3 regions of the Agrobacterium sp. CG160-95 genome follow, and region 3 is predicted to be linked to each of the others. Evidence: predicted binding sites of a transcription regulator. Region 3 holds the regulator's gene; each other region holds the start of a gene.

Region 1 (5,866 bases), 340 kb from region 3:
AGATCACCAAAAGGCATGGGCGGCAACGAAAAAAGGGCGATCCGAAGACCGCCCTTTCGTATTCCAGTGACAGGACTGATTAGAAGTCCATGCCGCCCATGCCGCCGCCAGGCATCTGGGGCATTGCCGATTCCTTCTTAGGAAGTTCGGCGATCATGGCTTCGGTGGTGATCAGCAGCGAAGCAACCGAAGCTGCGTTCTGCAGAGCCGTGCGAACAACCTTGACCGGGTCGACGATGCCGAGCTGGATCAGGTCGCCATATTCGCCGGTCTGGGCGTTGTAGCCGTAGTTGTCTTCGTTCCGGTCGAGGATCTTGCCAACAACGATGGAAGCTTCGTCACCTGCGTTTTCTGCAATCTGGCGAACCAGAGACTGCAGAGCCTTGCGCACGATATTGATGCCGGCTTCCTGGTCGTCGTTCTCACCCTTGACGGTGATCTTCGTGGAAGAACGCAGCAGGGCAACGCCGCCGCCCGGTACGATGCCTTCCTGAACAGCAGCGCGCGTCGCGTTGAGAGCGTCGTCGATGCGGTCCTTCTTTTCCTTCACTTCAACTTCCGTCGAACCGCCAACGCGGATCACGGCAACGCCGCCAGCGAGCTTGGCAAGACGTTCCTGCAGCTTTTCGCGGTCGTAGTCGGAAGTGGTTTCTTCGATCTGCGCCTTGATCTGGGCAACACGGCCTTCGATGTCGGACTTCTGGCCAGCACCGTCAACGATCGTGGTGTTTTCCTTGGAGATCGAAACCTTCTTCGACTTGCCGAGCATGTCGAGGGTAACGCTTTCGAGCTTGATGCCGAGATCTTCGGAAATGACGGTACCACCGGTCAGGATGGCGATGTCTTCCAGCATGGCCTTGCGGCGGTCGCCGAAGCCAGGAGCCTTGACGGCAGCGATCTTGAGGCCGCCACGCAGCTTGTTGACGACGAGCGTTGCAAGGGCTTCGCCTTCTACGTCTTCAGCGATGATGACGAGCGGCTTGCCAGTCTGAACGACAGCTTCGAGAACAGGCAGCATGGCCTGGAGGTTCGAAAGCTTCTTTTCGTGCAGAAGGATGTATGCGTCTTCGAGGTCCGCAACCATCTTTTCCGGGTTGGTCACGAAGTAAGGCGACAGGTAGCCGCGGTCGAACTGCATGCCTTCGACGACTTCGAGTTCGGTTTCAGCGGTCTTGGCTTCTTCAACGGTGATGACGCCTTCGTTGCCGACGCGCTGCATTGCTTCAGCAATGTCGAGACCGATCTGACGCTCGCCGTTTGCAGAGATCGTGCCGACCTGTGCAACTTCTTCCGAAGTGTTGATCTTCTTGGCCTTGGCCTGAAGGTCCTTGACGACTTCAGCAACGGCCAGATCGATACCGCGCTTGAGGTCCATCGGGTTCATGCCGGCAGCAACTGCCTTTGCACCTTCGCGAACGATGGCCTGGGCCAGAACCGTTGCGGTGGTGGTGCCGTCACCGGCGATGTCGTTGGTCTTGGAGGCAACTTCGCGAACGAGCTGTGCGCCCATGTTCTCGAACTTGTCTTCGAGTTCGATTTCCTTGGCGACCGAAACGCCGTCCTTGGTGATGCGCGGTGCGCCGAAGGACTTGTCGATAACGACGTTACGACCCTTCGGGCCGAGGGTGACCTTCACTGCATCAGCGAGAATGTCGACGCCCTTGAGCATCTTTTCGCGCGCTGTGCGGCCGAATTTGACTTCTTTGGCTGCCATTTTCAAAACTCCTGGTTTCGAATGGCCGGACGGGGTCCGGCTTGAAATTTAAGGAAACGATGGGTGCGGCGAAATCAGCCGATGATACCCATGATGTCGGCTTCCTTCATGATCAGAAGGTCTTCGCCGTCGAGCTTGACTTCGGTGCCCGACCACTTGCCGAACAGGACGCGATCGCCAACCTTGACGTCGAGAGCGACGACCTTGCCGGCCTCATCGCGAGCGCCGGAACCGACGGCGACGATTTCGCCTTCCTGCGGCTTTTCCTTGGCGGTATCGGGAATGATGATGCCGCCCTTGGTCTTTGCTTCGGACTCAACGCGACGAACGACGACGCGATCATGAAGCGGGCGGAAATTGGTGCTTGTCATTGCCTAATCCCTCGATCAAATGACTTCAGGAACCTTTTGCAGGTTCACGTGATGGGTGTTAGCACTCCTCTTGTTGGAGTGCCAGCAAAGCCGAGATAAGGAGGCGTCCGCCCGGAGTCAAGAACGCATTGCCGGAAAAATTTCACGGCCTATGGTTACCAGCGTTCCATGACAGAAAATTTCCACGCTATGACGGACGAGGACAAATCGCTCTTTTTCAGGCAGCCTTCGTTTTCGGCGTAGAGGGGTTTTATGTTCGGATGGTGGCCGGTGGTCCGGAGGCAGGCCTGGCGCCGCTTTTTTCCTTGCCATCGGCGTCCTGCTTTGCCATGTGACGCACACCCTTTTTTCGCACCCGGAAAGCATATCATGGCCCATCGCATTCTCACCCTCGGCGAAATCACTGATGGGTTCGACGTTGTTCTTTCGGATGTCTGGGGCGTGCTGCATAATGGTGTCAGCGCTTTCCCGGATGCGGCGGTTGCGCTGCACGACGCGCGCAAGGCCGGCAAGACCGTGGTGCTCATCACCAATTCGCCGCGTCCGGCCCCCGGTGTCATCGCCCAGCTTCGCGTTCTCGGCGTGCCGGATGAGGCCTATGACCGCATCATCACATCGGGAGACGTCACCCGGGGCCTGATCGCGGAAGGCCCAAGAAAAGTCTTTCTGCTCGGCCCCGAGCGTGACATGCCGCTGCTGGAAGGTCTCGATGTCGAACGGGTCGGCGAGGCGGAAGCGGAATCCGTCGTCTGCACCGGTTTCTTCGATGACGAGACGGAAACGCCGGAAGACTATACGGAAATGTTGAAAGGCTTCATCGCCCGCAAGGCGCCGATGATCTGCGCCAACCCCGATCTGGTGGTAGAGCGCGGCGAGCGCATCATTCCCTGCGCCGGCGCCATGGCCGCATATTACGAACAGCTTGGCGGCGAAGTCCGTATTGCCGGCAAACCGCACGCGCCGATCTATGAAGCCTGCCTTGCGGCGGCGAAAGAAGTGCGCGGCGATTTCCCGAAGGATCGCGTGCTCGCCATTGGCGATGGCATGCCGACGGATGTGAAGGGCGCAATTGCGAGCGGCCTCAACCTTCTTTATATCAGCGGCGGCATTCACGCCGCCGAATATACGCTGAATGGCCAGACGGACGAGGCGCTTCTGAACGCCTATCTGAAGGGGCAGGGCGCGGCTCCCGGCTGGTGGATGCCCCGCCTTGCCTAGGAAACGTCTGGCGTAAGCCGGCGTAAACAATGGATCGACTGCAATGACCGTCTTTCATCGCAATGAAAAAAAGGAGCCGCTGCCTGAAGGCTTGCGCGGCGGCGTCATCGCGATCGGCAATTTCGATGGTGTGCATCGCGGCCACCGTGCCGTTCTGGACCGTGCGCTGGAACTGGCCGAGGCGCGTGGCGTACCGGCACTGGTGCTGACCTTCGAACCGCATCCCCGTTCCGTCTTCCGCCCCGAAACGCCGGTCTTCCGCCTGACGCCTGCGCCGTTGAAAGCACGTATTCTCGAGGCCATCGGTTTCCGCTCGGTCATCGAATACCCATTTGACCGCGAGTTTTCGCAGCGCTCGGCGGAAGAGTTCGTCAATTCCATTCTGGTCGACTGGCTGGGCGCCAGCGCCGTCGTCACCGGCTTTGATTTCCATTTCGGCAAGGGCCGCGAAGGTGGCCCGGCATTTCTGATGGCGGCCGGCAAGCGCAACGGCTTCGACGTGACGCTCGTGGATGCCTTTCGCGACGAGGGTGCGGATGTCGTCTCCTCTAGCCGTATCCGCTCGCTTCTGTGCGAAGGAGATGTGGCAGGTGCCGCCGGACAACTCGGGTATCGTTTCACGGTGGAAAGTGAAGTCATCGGCGGCCAGAAGCTGGGGCGAACTCTGGGTTACCCAACGGCCAACATGGCGCTTTCACCCGAAACGGAGCTGAAAGCCGGCATCTATGCCGTGCGGTTCCGCCGCCCCGACGGGGCGATTTACGATGGCGTTGCAAGCTTCGGTTACCGCCCGACGGTCACCGATAACGGTGCGGCACTTCTGGAAACCTACGTCTTCGATTTTTCCGGTGATCTCTACGGTGAGGTCTGTTCGGTATCGTTCTTCGGGCACCTGCGTGACGAGCTGAAATTTGACGGCTTGGACCCTCTGGTCGCGCAGATCAGGCGGGATGAGGAAGAGGCGCGGGCGATGCTGTCAGGCGTGCGGCCGCTCAGTGAATTGGATGCGAAGATAGCATTTTGAGCGGGCAGATAATCCTGTCCCGGATTGTCGTCGCTTTTCACTTCCTTTTTGCCGGAAAACCGCATAAACAACCGGCCATGTCCCAATACCGGTTGCTGTTTAAAGTTGAGATAGGCCGAATTATTGGCCCGGCCTTCCGCCCGCTCTGAAGAGCCGGAAGGTCCGGGATTTTGGCGCTCGTCATGGCATTTGACATGGCGCTTTCCGTATTTGCCCTCTTTGAAATTGAGACGGCGCGACCGACACGGCGCGCAACAACGGTACAATTATGAGCGACACCGCAGAAAAATTCGACTATTCCTCGACCCTCTATTTGCCGCAAACGGATTTCCCGATGCGTGCCGGCCTGCCGCAGAAAGAACCGGAAACGGTGAAGCGCTGGCAGGAAATGGGGCTGTATAAAAAGCTCCGCGCCTCCGCCGCCGGTCGCGAGAAATTCGTGCTGCATGATGGCCCGCCCTATGCCAACGGCAACATCCACATCGGCCATGCGCTGAACAAGATCCTGAAAGACGTCATCACCCGCTCGTTCCAGATGCGCGGTTTCGACGCCAATTACGTGCCCGGCTGGGATTGCCACGGCCTGCCGATCGAATGGAAGATCGAGGAAGCCTACCGCGCCAAGGGCAAGAACAAGGACGAGGTTCCGGTCAACGAGTTCCGCAGGGAATGCCGTGACTTCGCGGCTGGCTGGATCAAGGTTCAGTCGGAAGAGTTCAAGCGCCTCGGCATCGAGGGTGACTTCGAAAACCCCTACACAACCATGAACTTCCACGCGGAAGCCCGCATAGCCGGCGAACTGCTGAAGATCGCCAAGAGCGGCCAGCTCTATCGCGGTTCCAAGCCGATCATGTGGTCGGTTGTCGAGCGCACCGCGCTGGCGGAAGCCGAGGTCGAGTATCACGACGTTGAAAGCGACATGATCTGGGTGAAGTTCCCGGTGAAGGACGCTGCGCCAGCTCTTTCCGGCGTCTCTGTCGTCATCTGGACAACCACGCCGTGGACCATCCCCGGCAACCGCGCCATCGCCTTCTCCTCGCGGGTCGAATATGGCCTGTTCGAAGTCGAAAGCGCGCAGAACGATTTCGGTCCGCAGCCGGGTGAAAAGCTGATCTTCGCCAGAAAGCTTGCCGATGAGGCTGCCGCCAAGGCGAAGGTGACCTTCAAGTTCGTGCGCGATGTGAAAGCTGAAGAACTGGCCGCCATCACCTGCGCCCATCCTTTGGCGTCGCTTGGCTACGATTTCCCGGTTCCGCTTCTCGATGGCGACCACGTCACCGACGATGCAGGCACGGGCTTCGTGCACACCGCGCCGAGCCATGGCCGCGAGGACTTTGACGTCTGGACCGCGCATCAGCGTGAGCTGGAAGCGCGCGGCGTTTCGCCGGCCATCCCGTTCCCCGTTGGCGATGACGGTTTCTACACCGAGGACGCACTCGGTTTCGGCCCGTCTGCCGAAGGCGGCGCGGCCCGCGTCATGGATGATAACGGCAAGAAGGGCGATGCCAACGACCGCGTCATCAAGGCGCTGATCGCGGC
Region 2 (5,866 bases), on a different contig from region 3:
TTTGAGCGCGCAATCGGTACGCATGCAGGTGTCGTTATCTTCACCGAAACGCAGGGCGAGCTGGCAGATCCGGAAATTGTGACCGCGGTCTATTTTCAGCCGCCATCGGATGAGGAGTATGTCTGGGCGGCTTGGCGGCCAGGGTCCCTTGAGGAACTGGTCACGACCTGGCCAGCCCGAACGCCGCCGGGCGAGCGGGAAGCGGCTCGCGGCTGGTGGGTGCCGAATCTGGACGAACTTCGGGTTGCACGGCAGAAGGCCAGATCGAAACGGCGCGCGGACCAACGGCGGCAGGGAGATTAGGTTTGATTGTGAACGCCATTGAGCGGGGATAGGCGATGACCCAGATGGAAAGGTTTCAGGGGCTTCCACCTGTGGAGCCACACGAGATGATCGGACTGTGGACGGGCCGGGGTATTCCGTCCGGCCACCCTCTGGACGGCGTGCTCGAAAATCTCGGCTGGTTTGGCAAGCGGTTCTCGGCTCAGATGCGTGCCGATGCGCTGCTGTTCCGTGGAGGGGAAAAACGCCTTGTCGCCATCAATCCAGCCTTTATCCCACTTCGGCTTGCACTAAGTTTCCACAAGCTCGGAAGGACCCGAGCCGCAAGCAACCTGTTTTCCTATCTGCTGCGCCGACTCAAAGCCAAGGGTCCGGTAGCGTCTTTGAAAGTCATGCCATTTCAGGGGGTGACAAGTGCTGCGATGGCCTATGACACCCAGCCCATCGTCGATCATTTCCGCAAGGTCGACGATGATCGCCTCATGGGAGCCATGGTGATCGAAGGCGACGAGCGCGTCTATTTCTTCGAGCTCGAGCGCGTTGAAGAGGTGTGAATCTACGCGGCAGGCCCGGCCTGCCGCATCAGGCTGTTGCTTATCGAATATGCGGGTCGCTGTTGCGCTTGCTGCTGTGGGCGACAAAACTGCCGATTTCCGGCGCGAGCAGATCGTGCCGCTCAGCGAACGCGACAAAAACCGCGCGGGCCGTCTGCGCTACCTTCTGCCAGAGATCATCCCGGCGTTCGGACTGCGCCATCCGCTCGTCGAGCTTGAACTTCATCATGAAGAACGCCTCATCGATGTCGTCGCGCAGGGATGCGATGCCGGCATCCGGTTGAGCAAGACCGTCCCGGGCGACATTATCGGCGTGCGGGTCGGCAAGCCACTCCGCTGGATCGCCGTAGCGTCGCCCGCCTACATCGAGCAACGCGGCCGCCCCGAGCATCCGACCGATCTCATGGATTACCGCTGCATCCGCATGGATCCGATCCAAAGACCTTGATCGATCAAGCATGGTCGATCTGCACGATAGCGAATTCTCTCAATCATGGCGTCCCGACCAGGCTAGACGTGGCCTGATTGCTGGAGCGCAATGATCCGTTGCGCGAAGGCGCTGATCGTCGATGGAAGCCCGCCAATAGCGGGCCAGCATCACCTTGACGGAGCGGTTGCTGAGCTTTCACCGTTATTCTTGTATTCGCTCGGCGAGCAGGGAAAAGCTTCCGAGATTTGGCCCGCCCCGGTGAATTGGGACGGGCCACCGTTGTCTGTTTAGAAGTCCATGCCGGCGCCGGCGGGCAGGGCTGGAGCGGCGTCCTTCTTCGGCTTCTCTGCTATCATCGCTTCTGTCGTGACCAGCAGGCCGGCGACCGAGGCAGCGTCCTGCAGGGCGGTTCGCACCACCTTGGCCGGGTCAATGACGCCTTGAGCGTAGAGATCACCATACTCACCTGTCTGGGCGTTCCAGCCGAAGGAAAGGTCAGTCTTTTCGCGCAGCTTGCCGACGACGATCGAACCTTCGGCCCCTGCATTCTCGGCGATCTGGCGAGCGGGCGCCTCGATCGCCCGGCGGACGATGTCGATCCCAACCCGCTGATCGTCGTTGGCTGTCGGCAGACCGTCCAGCGCCTTCACAGCGCGCAGCAGGGCAACACCGCCGCCCGGCAGGATGCCCTCTTCGACAGCGGCACGGGTCGCATGAAGGGCGTCATCGACGCGATCCTTCTTCTCCTTCACCTCGACTTCGGTCGATCCGCCGACACGGATGACAGCAACGCCGCCGGCGAGCTTGGCAAGACGTTCCTGCAGCTTGTCACGGTCGTAGTCTGAGGTGGTCTCCTCGATCTGGGCGCGGATTTGCGCGACGCGGCTATCGATCTCGCCCTTGGAGCCGACCCCATCGATGATGGTGGTGTTTTCCTTCTCGATCGCTACCTTCTTGGCGCGACCAAGCATCTCGAGAGTGACATTTTCGAGCTTGATGCCGACGTCTTCGGAAATCACCGTGCCGCCGGTGAGGATGGCGATGTCTTCCAGCATGGCCTTGCGGCGGTCGCCGAAGCCAGGAGCCTTGACGGCGGCGATCTTCAGGCCGCCACGAAGCTTGTTGACGACGAGGGTCGCGAGCGCTTCGCCTTCGACGTCTTCAGCAATTATCAGCAGAGGCTTGCCGGACTTCACCACGGCTTCCAGCACCGGCAGCATTGCCTGGAGATTGGAGAGCTTTTTCTCATGGACGAGGATATACGGCTCTTCGAGTTCGACCCGCATCTTGTCCTGGTTGGTGACGAAATAGGGGCTTAGATAACCGCGGTCAAACTGCATGCCTTCGACGACTTCGAGTTCGGTTTCGGCGGTCTTGGCTTCCTCGACAGTGATGACGCCTTCGTTGCCGACCTTTTCCATCGCTTCGGCCAGATACTTGCCGATCTCCTCGTCGCCATTGGCCGAGATGGTTCCGACCTGGGCGATTTCGGAATTGCTGGTGATCTTGCGGGCGTTGGCCTTCAGTTCCTTGACCACCGCATCGACGGCAATGTCTATCCCGCGCTTCAGGTCCATCGGGTTCATGCCGGAGGCAACAGCCTTGGCACCTTCTTTGACGATCGCCTGGGCAAGAACGGTCGCCGTGGTGGTGCCGTCGCCGGCAAGGTCATTGGTCTTCGATGCCACTTCGCGCAGCATCTGGGCGCCCATGTTCTCGAACTTGTCTTCCAGCTCGATTTCCTTGGCAACCGACACACCGTCCTTGGTAATGCGCGGCGCGCCGAACGACTTGTCGATTACGACGTTGCGGCCTTTCGGGCCAAGTGTAACTTTCACCGCGTTAGCGAGAACGTCGACCCCACGCAGCATGCGTTCACGGGCATCGGTGTTGAATTTGACTTCTTTCGCAGCCATTTGTTCACTCCTTCAATAGGCAGCTTTTTGACTGATGTACGCGCGGCCTTACGCTGCCCGCTTCTGCTCGGCCTGGGCTTCGATGATACCCATCACGTCACTTTCCTTCATGATCAGCAGGTCTTCGCCGTTGATCTTGATCTCGGTACCGGACCATTTGCCAAACAGGATGCGATCGCCGGCCTTGACGTCGAGCGCCTGGACCTGGCCAACGTCGTTCCGGGCGCCGGAGCCGACGGCGATGACTTCACCTTCCTGCGGCTTTTCCTTGGCGGTATCAGGGATGATAATCCCGCCCTTGGTCTTTTCTTCGGATTCGACCCGGCGGACGAGAATGCGATCATGTAGCGGTCTAAACGACATGTTTTCCTCCATGGACAAACAATGGTGACTTAGCTCTCCTGGCCGGATCGGATTGCCGCATCCGGCAGGATGCGAAACCTCCTTGAGCGTTTCGCGCGAAAAATTTATTTTCGAGATTTTCCGATTTCAAGAGGGTTCCGCAGAAAAATTAGCACTCGCGTGCGGCGGCTGCTAACATGCTGTAAAGGAACAATAAACGGCATTCGAAGTTGAAAAATTATTGATGCCGCAGCAGAGCTGCGTCATTCTTATGCCTGTCATGAAAAGGAGATGAAGCATGCAGTTTTCGTCGGATCTTGAGCGGCAGCTCAACGGTTATGGCCTTACCACAGCGCATATCCTCTATCGCATTCCCGACTTCGAAACCGTCCTCCAGACCTATGTCTGGCAGGACTACGACCTCGCTCCGGATTTCCCTGAAATGCGCAAATTCCTCGATTTCTGGCAGTCGTCCCTGGATGGGCCGCTGCATTCGGTTCGCTACAGTCATCAGCGGCTGATCGGGCCGAACGAATGGCGGTGTGTCGATGGTGAATTCAAGCTGCACTGAGGCTTGAATCTGATTTTGCCACTTCCTAGCTCACCCGGCGATCGGGGCTTGACGAGCCCGGTCGCTTGACCACGTCTGTATGGAGTGAGACCCGAATGGAAGAGAACATCAAAATCATCAAGAGTGCGAGCGTCCCGGAAAGGGAGGAGATCATCGTGGATTTCGCCCGGTGGCTTGAGACCACCTCACAGGAAGCGCTCGTCTATGGCGAAGGACGCTTTGCCGTGATGTCTGCGAACATGGCAGAAGCAATACGGGTCAATGCAGACGAACTTGCACGTGACAATCCGGAGGCGGCCGAGCGTGTCCTGCAGCAGGCCTGCGCCATGATATCGCAGTTCAAAGCTGCCTACCCTCATCGGATTCTCAGTCGGTCAATCCATTAAATCGAGGCACCAGGCGGATGGACTTCTCATGCTTCGCACCAATCATGCAAGCGCCTGGCCAAAGGCGATCGCTATGTCGTAGATGGGGGGCTCTTCTCATCGGTACCTGGAGATCATGCATTCACGGCGCCAATAGCGAGCGAGTGGTAAAAACGCCACTTTGACCTTGCCGCGCGATAGAATGTTGAAGCGCTGGTGCGGCTTCGAGAAGGGTGCAATTTTTTTCTGTCGCGGATCTTGAATCCGAAATTCGCCAAAACCAAATCGTTTGCCGCCAGCCGCTGATGAAGGGCTGGCATCGCCGGGAGCGCTACGTGTGGCATTCCCGTATCCATGTTGCTTCAAGGAGGATATGGCTATGGCAACATCTTTCGATTACGCACCTCTCTACCGCTCGAGCGTCGGCTTCGACCGGGTCTTCAATCTTTTGGAAAATGCCCAGCGTGGCCGCTCTACTAACGACTGGCCGCCCTACGACATCGTCAAGACCGACGACGACACCTACCGGATCTCGATCGCGGTGGCGGGCTTTGCCCGGGATGATCTCGACATCAGTTTCCAGTCCAATCTGCTGACTGTCACCGGCAAGAAGCAGGAGACTCCAACGGATGGCTACCTGCATCGTGGCATTGCCGGGCGTCCGTTCGAGCACCGCTTCGAACTTGCCGACCATGTCCGCGTGATTGGGGCGGATCTGAACAACGGGCTCCTGTCGATCGAGCTGATCCGTGAGATCCCTGAGGCTTTGAAGCCGCGGAAGATCACGATCCAGAGCACACCCGTTTTGACCTCGGTCGCTCCAGCGCAGATCGAGGCGCAAAAGGCGGCTTGATATCTACAATGATCCGCAAAATCAGGGCGCCGCTGGTACGGCGCCCGTCAACATTCGGGGTTGGAAAGGAGAGAGCAATGAAACCCGATATGTTCAGAAAACCTGTCACCATTCTTGTTGGCCTGGGCTTCCCGGCGGAAGTTCACAGTGTCATGGACGCCTACCGACACCTTGTCGAGTGGCCGGCCTCGTTCAGAGACACGGTACACACCGTTGCCATGAAAGCATGCCAGGCGGCGCTTCGCGGCGAGATCGAAGCGGAGACCGCGCGCGGCCTGTTCGCAGCCTTCGCAGAAAAACATGAGATTCTCGCCCCTGAGACGCCCGCGATCGCGGCTTCTCACATGCGGGGCGACCGCGGTCCCCACGTGCATTGAGGTGGTCTCAGTGAGAGACATCCGGTTGCAGCAGGTGGTCGACAGTGCAGTGACAATGGGGCCGACGGTTCTGATGCGAGGCATGCAGCTTCGACGGCCGATCGATGTTGTGAAAGCGTCATCTCTGTCGATCGATGATAAACGGACCATCCTTGCCGCATGGGCATCTGATTTCT
Region 3 (5,866 bases):
GCCAATAGGTCAGGTTATGGCGGCTTTCCGCACCGGGGCGGGCGTGATTGGAAACCTCGTACGCCGGCATGCCGTAACGCTCGGTGATTTCCTGCGTCGCTTCATAAAGCACCGCCGAATGCTCGCCATCCGGTACGATCAGCTTGCCAGCCTTGTGCAGCCCGTAAAACGGCGTGCCTTCCTCGATAGTGAGCTGATAGAGCGACAGATGGTCGACGGCGTAGGAGACGGCTTCCTTCAGCTCAGCGTCCCATTCGGCCACCGTCTGGTTCGGGCGGGCGTAAATCAGATCGAAGGACATGCGCGGAAAAATTTCCCGCGCCAGCCGGATGGCTTTAAGCGCATCGGCAACATCATGCAGACGGCCAAGGAACTTCAGGTCCCGGTCGTTCAGCGCCTGGACGCCGAGCGAGACGCGATTGACGCCGGCTGCCCGGTAACCGCGAAACCGCTCCGCCTCGACGCTTGAAGGATTGGCCTCCATGGTGATCTCGATACCATCAGGCACATGCCAGAAGCGCGAAACGCCATCAAGAAGCGCGCCTACGGTCTGCGGGTCCATCAGCGAAGGTGTGCCGCCGCCCATGAAAATGCTGGTAACGACACGCGGACCGCTGAGCGCCCGCATCTTTGCCATTTCGCTGAGGAACGCCGCAGTGAACCGTTCCTGATCCACCGGGCGGTGGCGGACATGGCTGTTGAAATCGCAATAGGGGCATTTGGCCGCACAGAAGGGCCAGTGCAGATAGATCCCGAAACCGGGATCGCCCGTATCCGGCAGAAGCGACGCGCCGGGGGCAGAAAGTTGGTGCTCCCCGGTCATCGGGTTCATGCCTCCAGACAGGTTTCGACGAATTTTTTGAACGCGCGGGCACGGTGGGAGAGCGCAAACGCATCGCCGTGCTTCCAGCCGTGTTTTTCGTCTGCGGTCATTTCACCGAATGTGGTGTCGTAACCTTCCGGTTTGAAGATGGGGTCATAGCCGAAACCGCTTGTTCCGCGCGGTGGCCACGCCACCGTGCCTTCCACCTCGCCGCGAAAATATTCGACATGCCCGTCCGGCCAGGCAAGGCACAGCACGCTGACGAAGCGGCCCGTGCGGTCTTCCGGCTTCGTTGCACCGCGTTCGGCAAGCGCATCCTCGACCTTCTGCATGGCCATGGCGAAGTCGCGCGTACCGTCAGCCGTTTCAGCCCAATTGGCGGTGTAAACGCCCGGCGCGCCATCCAGCGCATCGATCACCAGACCGGAATCGTCAGACAGAGCCGGCAGGCCGGACGCCTTCGCAGACGCAAGCGCCTTGATGGCAGCATTTTCCTCAAAGGTGGTGCCTGTCTCGTCCGGCTCCACGAAGTTCAGCTCCGCAGCCGATTTGGCTGAAAAGCCGAAAGGCCCGATCAGGTCGGCGATTTCGGCGATCTTGCCCTTGTTGTGGCTGGCGACAACGATCGTTCTGGTATCGAGCTTGCGCATGACGTTTTCCTGTCGGCTCAGGCGATTGCCTGCTTCTGAAGGGCGACCAGTTCGCTGCATCCGGCCTTTGCAAGACCGAGCAGCGTCAGGAATTCCTCTTCGGAGAAGGGGGCGCCTTCCGCGGTTCCCTGCACCTCGACGATGCCGCCGGAGCCGGTGATGACGAAATTCGCATCGGTCTCGGCGGAGGAATCCTCGAGATAATCGAGATCGATGACCGGCTGTTTTGCAAAGATGCCGCAGGAGATCGCGGCGATATGGTCTTTCAGGACCTTCTCGACCTTGATCATGTTGCGAGTTTCCATCCACTTCAGGCAATCATGCAGGGCGATCCATGCCCCGGTGATGGAAGCCGTGCGCGTGCCGCCATCGGCCTGAATGACGTCGCAGTCGATGCTGATCTGGCGCTCGCCAAGCGCCTGCAGGTCGACCACTGCGCGCAGCGAGCGGCCGATAAGGCGCTGGATTTCCTGCGTGCGTCCGCCCTGCTTGCCGGCTGAGGCCTCGCGTTTCATCCGCTCATGAGTGGAACGCGGCAGCATGCCGTATTCGGCGGTGACCCAGCCCTTGCCGCTGTTGCGCAGCCACGGCGGCGTCTTTTCCTCAAGGCTTGCGGTGACGAGCACATGCGTATCACCAAATTTGACCAGACAGGAACCTTCGGCATGTTTCGAGAAATTGCGCTCGAAGGAAACCTTGCGCATCTGATCGGTTTTTCTGCCTGAAGGCCGCATATGATCCACTCTCCATGTTGGTTCCTGCCTTCTAAGGCGCGCCCCGGGGTTTTGCAAAGCCAATTTCCATTTTGCCGCAGCGGTGCAACGCATTATATTGGTACGGACAGAGTTTTGACGATAAAGAACGGATGATATGGGCTTTTCCGCACCGCTTTCAAAAGATCAGGCATCGTTGCTGGATGAACGGTCGCGGGAGATTTTCCGGCGCATCGTCGAAGGCTATCTCGACACCGGCGAACCCTTGGGGTCGCGCAGCCTGTCGCGGCTGTTGCCGATGTCGCTTTCACCGGCCTCCGTTCGCAACGTCATGAGCGACCTCGAGGAACTGGGTCTCATCTATTCGCCGCATATCAGCGCCGGTCGCCTGCCCACCCAGACGGGGCTACGCTTCTTCGTGGACGCATTCATGCAGGTGGGCGATCTGCCCGCCGATGAGAGAGCCAGTATCGACCGCCAGATCGGTCCGGTCGCCGGCCACGAGCAATCGCTGGAAGGGTTGCTGACGGAGGCAAGCCGCATGCTTTCAGGCATGTCGCGCGGTGCCGGCCTGGTGCTGACGGCCAAGAGCGACGTCATTCTCAAGCACGTTGAATTCATCCGGCTGGAGCCCACCAAGGCGCTTGCCGTGCTGGTAGGGGACCACAATCAGGTCGAAAACCGTATCATCGAATTGCCGGTCGGCATTTCGTCATCGCAATTGACAGAGGCGGCAAATTTCATCAATGCCCATCTTTCCGGGCAGACGCTGCAGGAACTGCGGGGCCAGTTTCAGACGCAGCGTGCCGAATTGCAGTCGGAACTCGGCACGCTCGCGCAGGACCTCATTGAACGTGGTCTCGCCATATGGGCGGGCGACAATGAAGAGGGCAAGCTCGGCCGCCTCATCGTCCGCGGACGCTCCAACCTGCTGGAAGGTCTGGCCGGTGAGGAAGATATCGATCGTGTGCGCCTGCTGTTCGACGATCTGGAACGCAAGGAAAACCTCATCGAGATCCTCAACCTTGCAGAAAGTGGCTCAGGCGTCAGGATTTTCATCGGCTCGGAAAACAAGCTCTTCTCGCTGTCAGGCTCGTCATTGATCGTGGCACCTTATCGTGATGAGGAAAATCGCGTTGTGGGTGCCGTCGGCGTCATCGGTCCCACGAGGCTCAATTACGCCCGTATCGTGCCTATGGTGGACTACACCGCACAAATTATGGCCCGCCTTTCCCGAAAGCAGAGATAGGACAAGCCCGCAAGGTTAGAGAATGCGGCAAGCTTTTCGCCGCAAGCCTTGATTTTTGCCCTTCAAACCTCGATATCGGGCGCAACCAACAATATTCAAATCTGGAGAACGTCATGACCGACGATACGAAAAAGCCCGGACCTGACGCGGACGTCGCCGAAGAGTTTGTCGAACCCGCATTTACAGGGGAAGAGACGGCGGAAGCTGCCGAGCCCGATCCGATCGAACTGCTCAGGGCCGAAAATGCCGATCTGCGCGACAAGTTCCTGCGTCTTGCAGCAGAAATGGACAATCTTCGTCGCCGCACCGAACGCGAAGTCAAGGATGCGAAGGCCTATTCTCTCGCCGCTTTCGCGCGCGACATGCTTGCCGTTTCCGACAATCTTCGCCGCGCTCTTGAAGCCATTCCGGACGAACTCAAGACCAATGGCGAAGCCGGTCTCAACGGCCTGATCGAAGGTGTCGAGATGACGGAGCGCTCGATGCTCTCGACGCTGGAGCGCCATGGCGTCAAAAAGATCGATGCGGAAGGCCAGAAATTCGATCCGAATTTCCACCAGGCGATGTTCGAAATTCCGAACACGGCAGTTCCGAACAACACGGTACTGCAGGTGGTTCAGGCCGGTTTCACCATCGGTGACCGGGTGCTGCGCCCCGCCATGGTTGGCGTCTCAAAGGGTGGCCCGAAGGTGGAGACCGCCGCAGCGCCCGAGCCGGGCACCGCCTCCGTCAACGAGAAGGATGCGTGAGGCATTCCCTCATCTAAAGCGCGTCCGGATATAAAACCGGGACGCGCTTTTGTTTGAAATGCTCCAATAAAAAACGCGCCTCAAGGGCGCGTTTTTTTGTCCATGGAAAGGACCGTCGGCAGCCTTTGATCAGGCAGCGGTCGCCTGCTCCTGATTGAGGAAGGCGTAAATTGCCGTGTCGGAATCGGTGGCGCGCAGCTTGGCCACCAGCTCGGGGTCGCGTAAAGCACGGGCAATTCTCGACAGCGCCTTCAGATGATCCGCGCCGGCGCCTTCGGGTGCAAGCAGCAGGAAAACCAGATCGACCGGCTGGTCATCCAGCGCCTCGAAATCAACAGGTGTTTCAAGACGTGCGAAGACGCCGGTGATCTGATGGATGCTGCTCAGCTTGCCATGCGGAATGGCAATGCCGTGCCCCACACCGGTGGAGCCGAGTTTCTCACGCTGGAGGATGACGTCGAAAACTTCCCGTTCCGAGACTCCGGTAATTCTGGCTGCCTTTGCGGCCAGCTCCTGAAGCAATTGCTTTTTGGAATTCACCTTGAGGGCGGGAATAATCGCATCTTGTTGCAGCAAATCTGCCAACGCCATTCTCTTTTTCCTTCATGCCATCGAGACGATGCAGGAGGCAGATACGCTTTCGCGCTCTGCCTCCCATGTCTTGTCAGACTGTTCAGCTCTTGATCGTTTCCGCGTCGATCCAGCCAATATTGCCGTCATGTCGTCGGTAGACGATGTTGAGATATTCCTTGCCGGGGCTGCGGAACAGCAGAACCGGTTCGTCCGTCATGTCGAGCGCCATCACGGCGCTGGCGACGGACATCGTCTTTATCTGTTTCGAACTTTCCGCAACGATCGTGGGTGCGTAGTCTTCCGGAACCTCGTGGTCCTCATCGGGGACAGCATCCATTACCGTATAGGCGATTTCCGACATCGCGCCGTTCGCCGCGGAACCATTGTGGTGATGGTCCTTCAGCTTCCGTTTGTAGCGACGCAGGCGCTTCTCGATACGCTCGGCGGCGGCATCGAAACTCGCTTGCGGATCATTTGCCTGACCCGCCGCATGCAATACAACACCCGTATCGAGATGCAGTTTGCAATCGGCTGCAAAACGCGATCCGGACTTCTCTACGGTCACTTGGCCTGAATACCCCCCATCGAAGTATTTGGTAACTGCCAGACCTATATTGTCCTCAATCCGCTGCCGGAAAGATTCGCCGATCTCCATATGTTTACCAGATACACGCACACTCATGGAAAATTTCCTTTTTGTAGTGATTTGCGAGTACCAGCTTACGTCAAGCCGCGCGCGCATCCAAGCGTTTCGAAGGCCTTTAAAAGCCCCCATTCGAATTTTACGCCCATGGACGGTGGAGATGAATCCGTTACAAATGACCTTGCTTACGTGTGCGGCGGGCTTCTAGCCCTTGCCGTAGCAAGAGTCAATGGTGCGGCTGGAAAGCCCTGAAAACGTGACCAGCGCCACCGCTCAGAACGCCGACAGTCTGGCCAGGGCCTTCTTCTCGCGCCGTCTCTGAACGGAGGATGGGATGTTCATCGCCTCGCGATATTTGGCCACCGTGCGGCGGGCAAGATCGATACCGCTCTTTTTCAGATTATCGACGATATCGTCATCGGAAAGCACTGCGTCGGCGGCCTCCTGCGCGATCATCGCCTTGATG

Evidence for each region. Region 3 encodes HrcA, which represses chaperone genes, less so after heat shock. Its sites were predicted from a motif close to GTTAGCACTCNCNNNNNGNGAGTGCTAAC; they were not measured.
Region 1: groES (co-chaperone GroES) is a predicted target of HrcA. The motif match lies at 2,143-2,171, and genes of this name have one in related genera.
Region 2: groES (co-chaperone GroES) is a predicted target of HrcA. The motif match lies at 3,693-3,721, and genes of this name have one in related genera.

Annotation. Positions count from the first base shown of each region.
Region 1 is NZ_JBNWDU010000001.1:757,922-763,787, reverse strand. Features, by position in the region: gene groL (chaperonin GroEL) at 80-1,714, opposite strand; gene groES (co-chaperone GroES) at 1,789-2,085, opposite strand; gene ACQZ63_RS03850 (TIGR01459 family HAD-type hydrolase) at 2,455-3,303, shown strand; gene ACQZ63_RS03845 (bifunctional riboflavin kinase/FAD synthetase) at 3,347-4,327, shown strand; gene ileS (isoleucine--tRNA ligase) at 4,596-5,866, shown strand, end outside.
Region 2 is NZ_JBNWDU010000010.1:64,746-70,611, reverse strand. Features, by position in the region: partial or broken gene ACQZ63_RS25565 (hypothetical protein) at 1-303, shown strand, start outside; gene ACQZ63_RS25560 (DUF4334 domain-containing protein) at 339-836, shown strand; gene ACQZ63_RS25555 (LysR substrate-binding domain-containing protein) at 886-1,284, shown strand; gene groL (chaperonin GroEL) at 1,554-3,182, opposite strand; gene groES (co-chaperone GroES) at 3,231-3,545, opposite strand; gene ACQZ63_RS25540 (usg protein) at 3,823-4,095, shown strand; gene ACQZ63_RS25535 (hypothetical protein) at 4,191-4,481, shown strand; gene ACQZ63_RS25530 (Hsp20 family protein) at 4,840-5,313, shown strand; gene ACQZ63_RS25525 (DUF982 domain-containing protein) at 5,391-5,690, shown strand; gene ACQZ63_RS25520 (hypothetical protein) at 5,746-5,866, shown strand, end outside.
Region 3 is NZ_JBNWDU010000001.1:1,093,820-1,099,685, reverse strand. Features, by position in the region: gene hemW (radical SAM family heme chaperone HemW) at 1-823, opposite strand, end outside; gene rdgB (RdgB/HAM1 family non-canonical purine NTP pyrophosphatase) at 829-1,473, opposite strand; gene rph (ribonuclease PH) at 1,491-2,207, opposite strand; gene hrcA (heat-inducible transcriptional repressor HrcA) at 2,344-3,435, shown strand; gene grpE (nucleotide exchange factor GrpE) at 3,549-4,184, shown strand; gene ptsN (PTS IIA-like nitrogen regulatory protein PtsN) at 4,314-4,775, opposite strand; gene hpf (ribosome hibernation-promoting factor, HPF/YfiA family) at 4,858-5,439, opposite strand; gene rpoN (RNA polymerase factor sigma-54) at 5,674-5,866, opposite strand, start outside.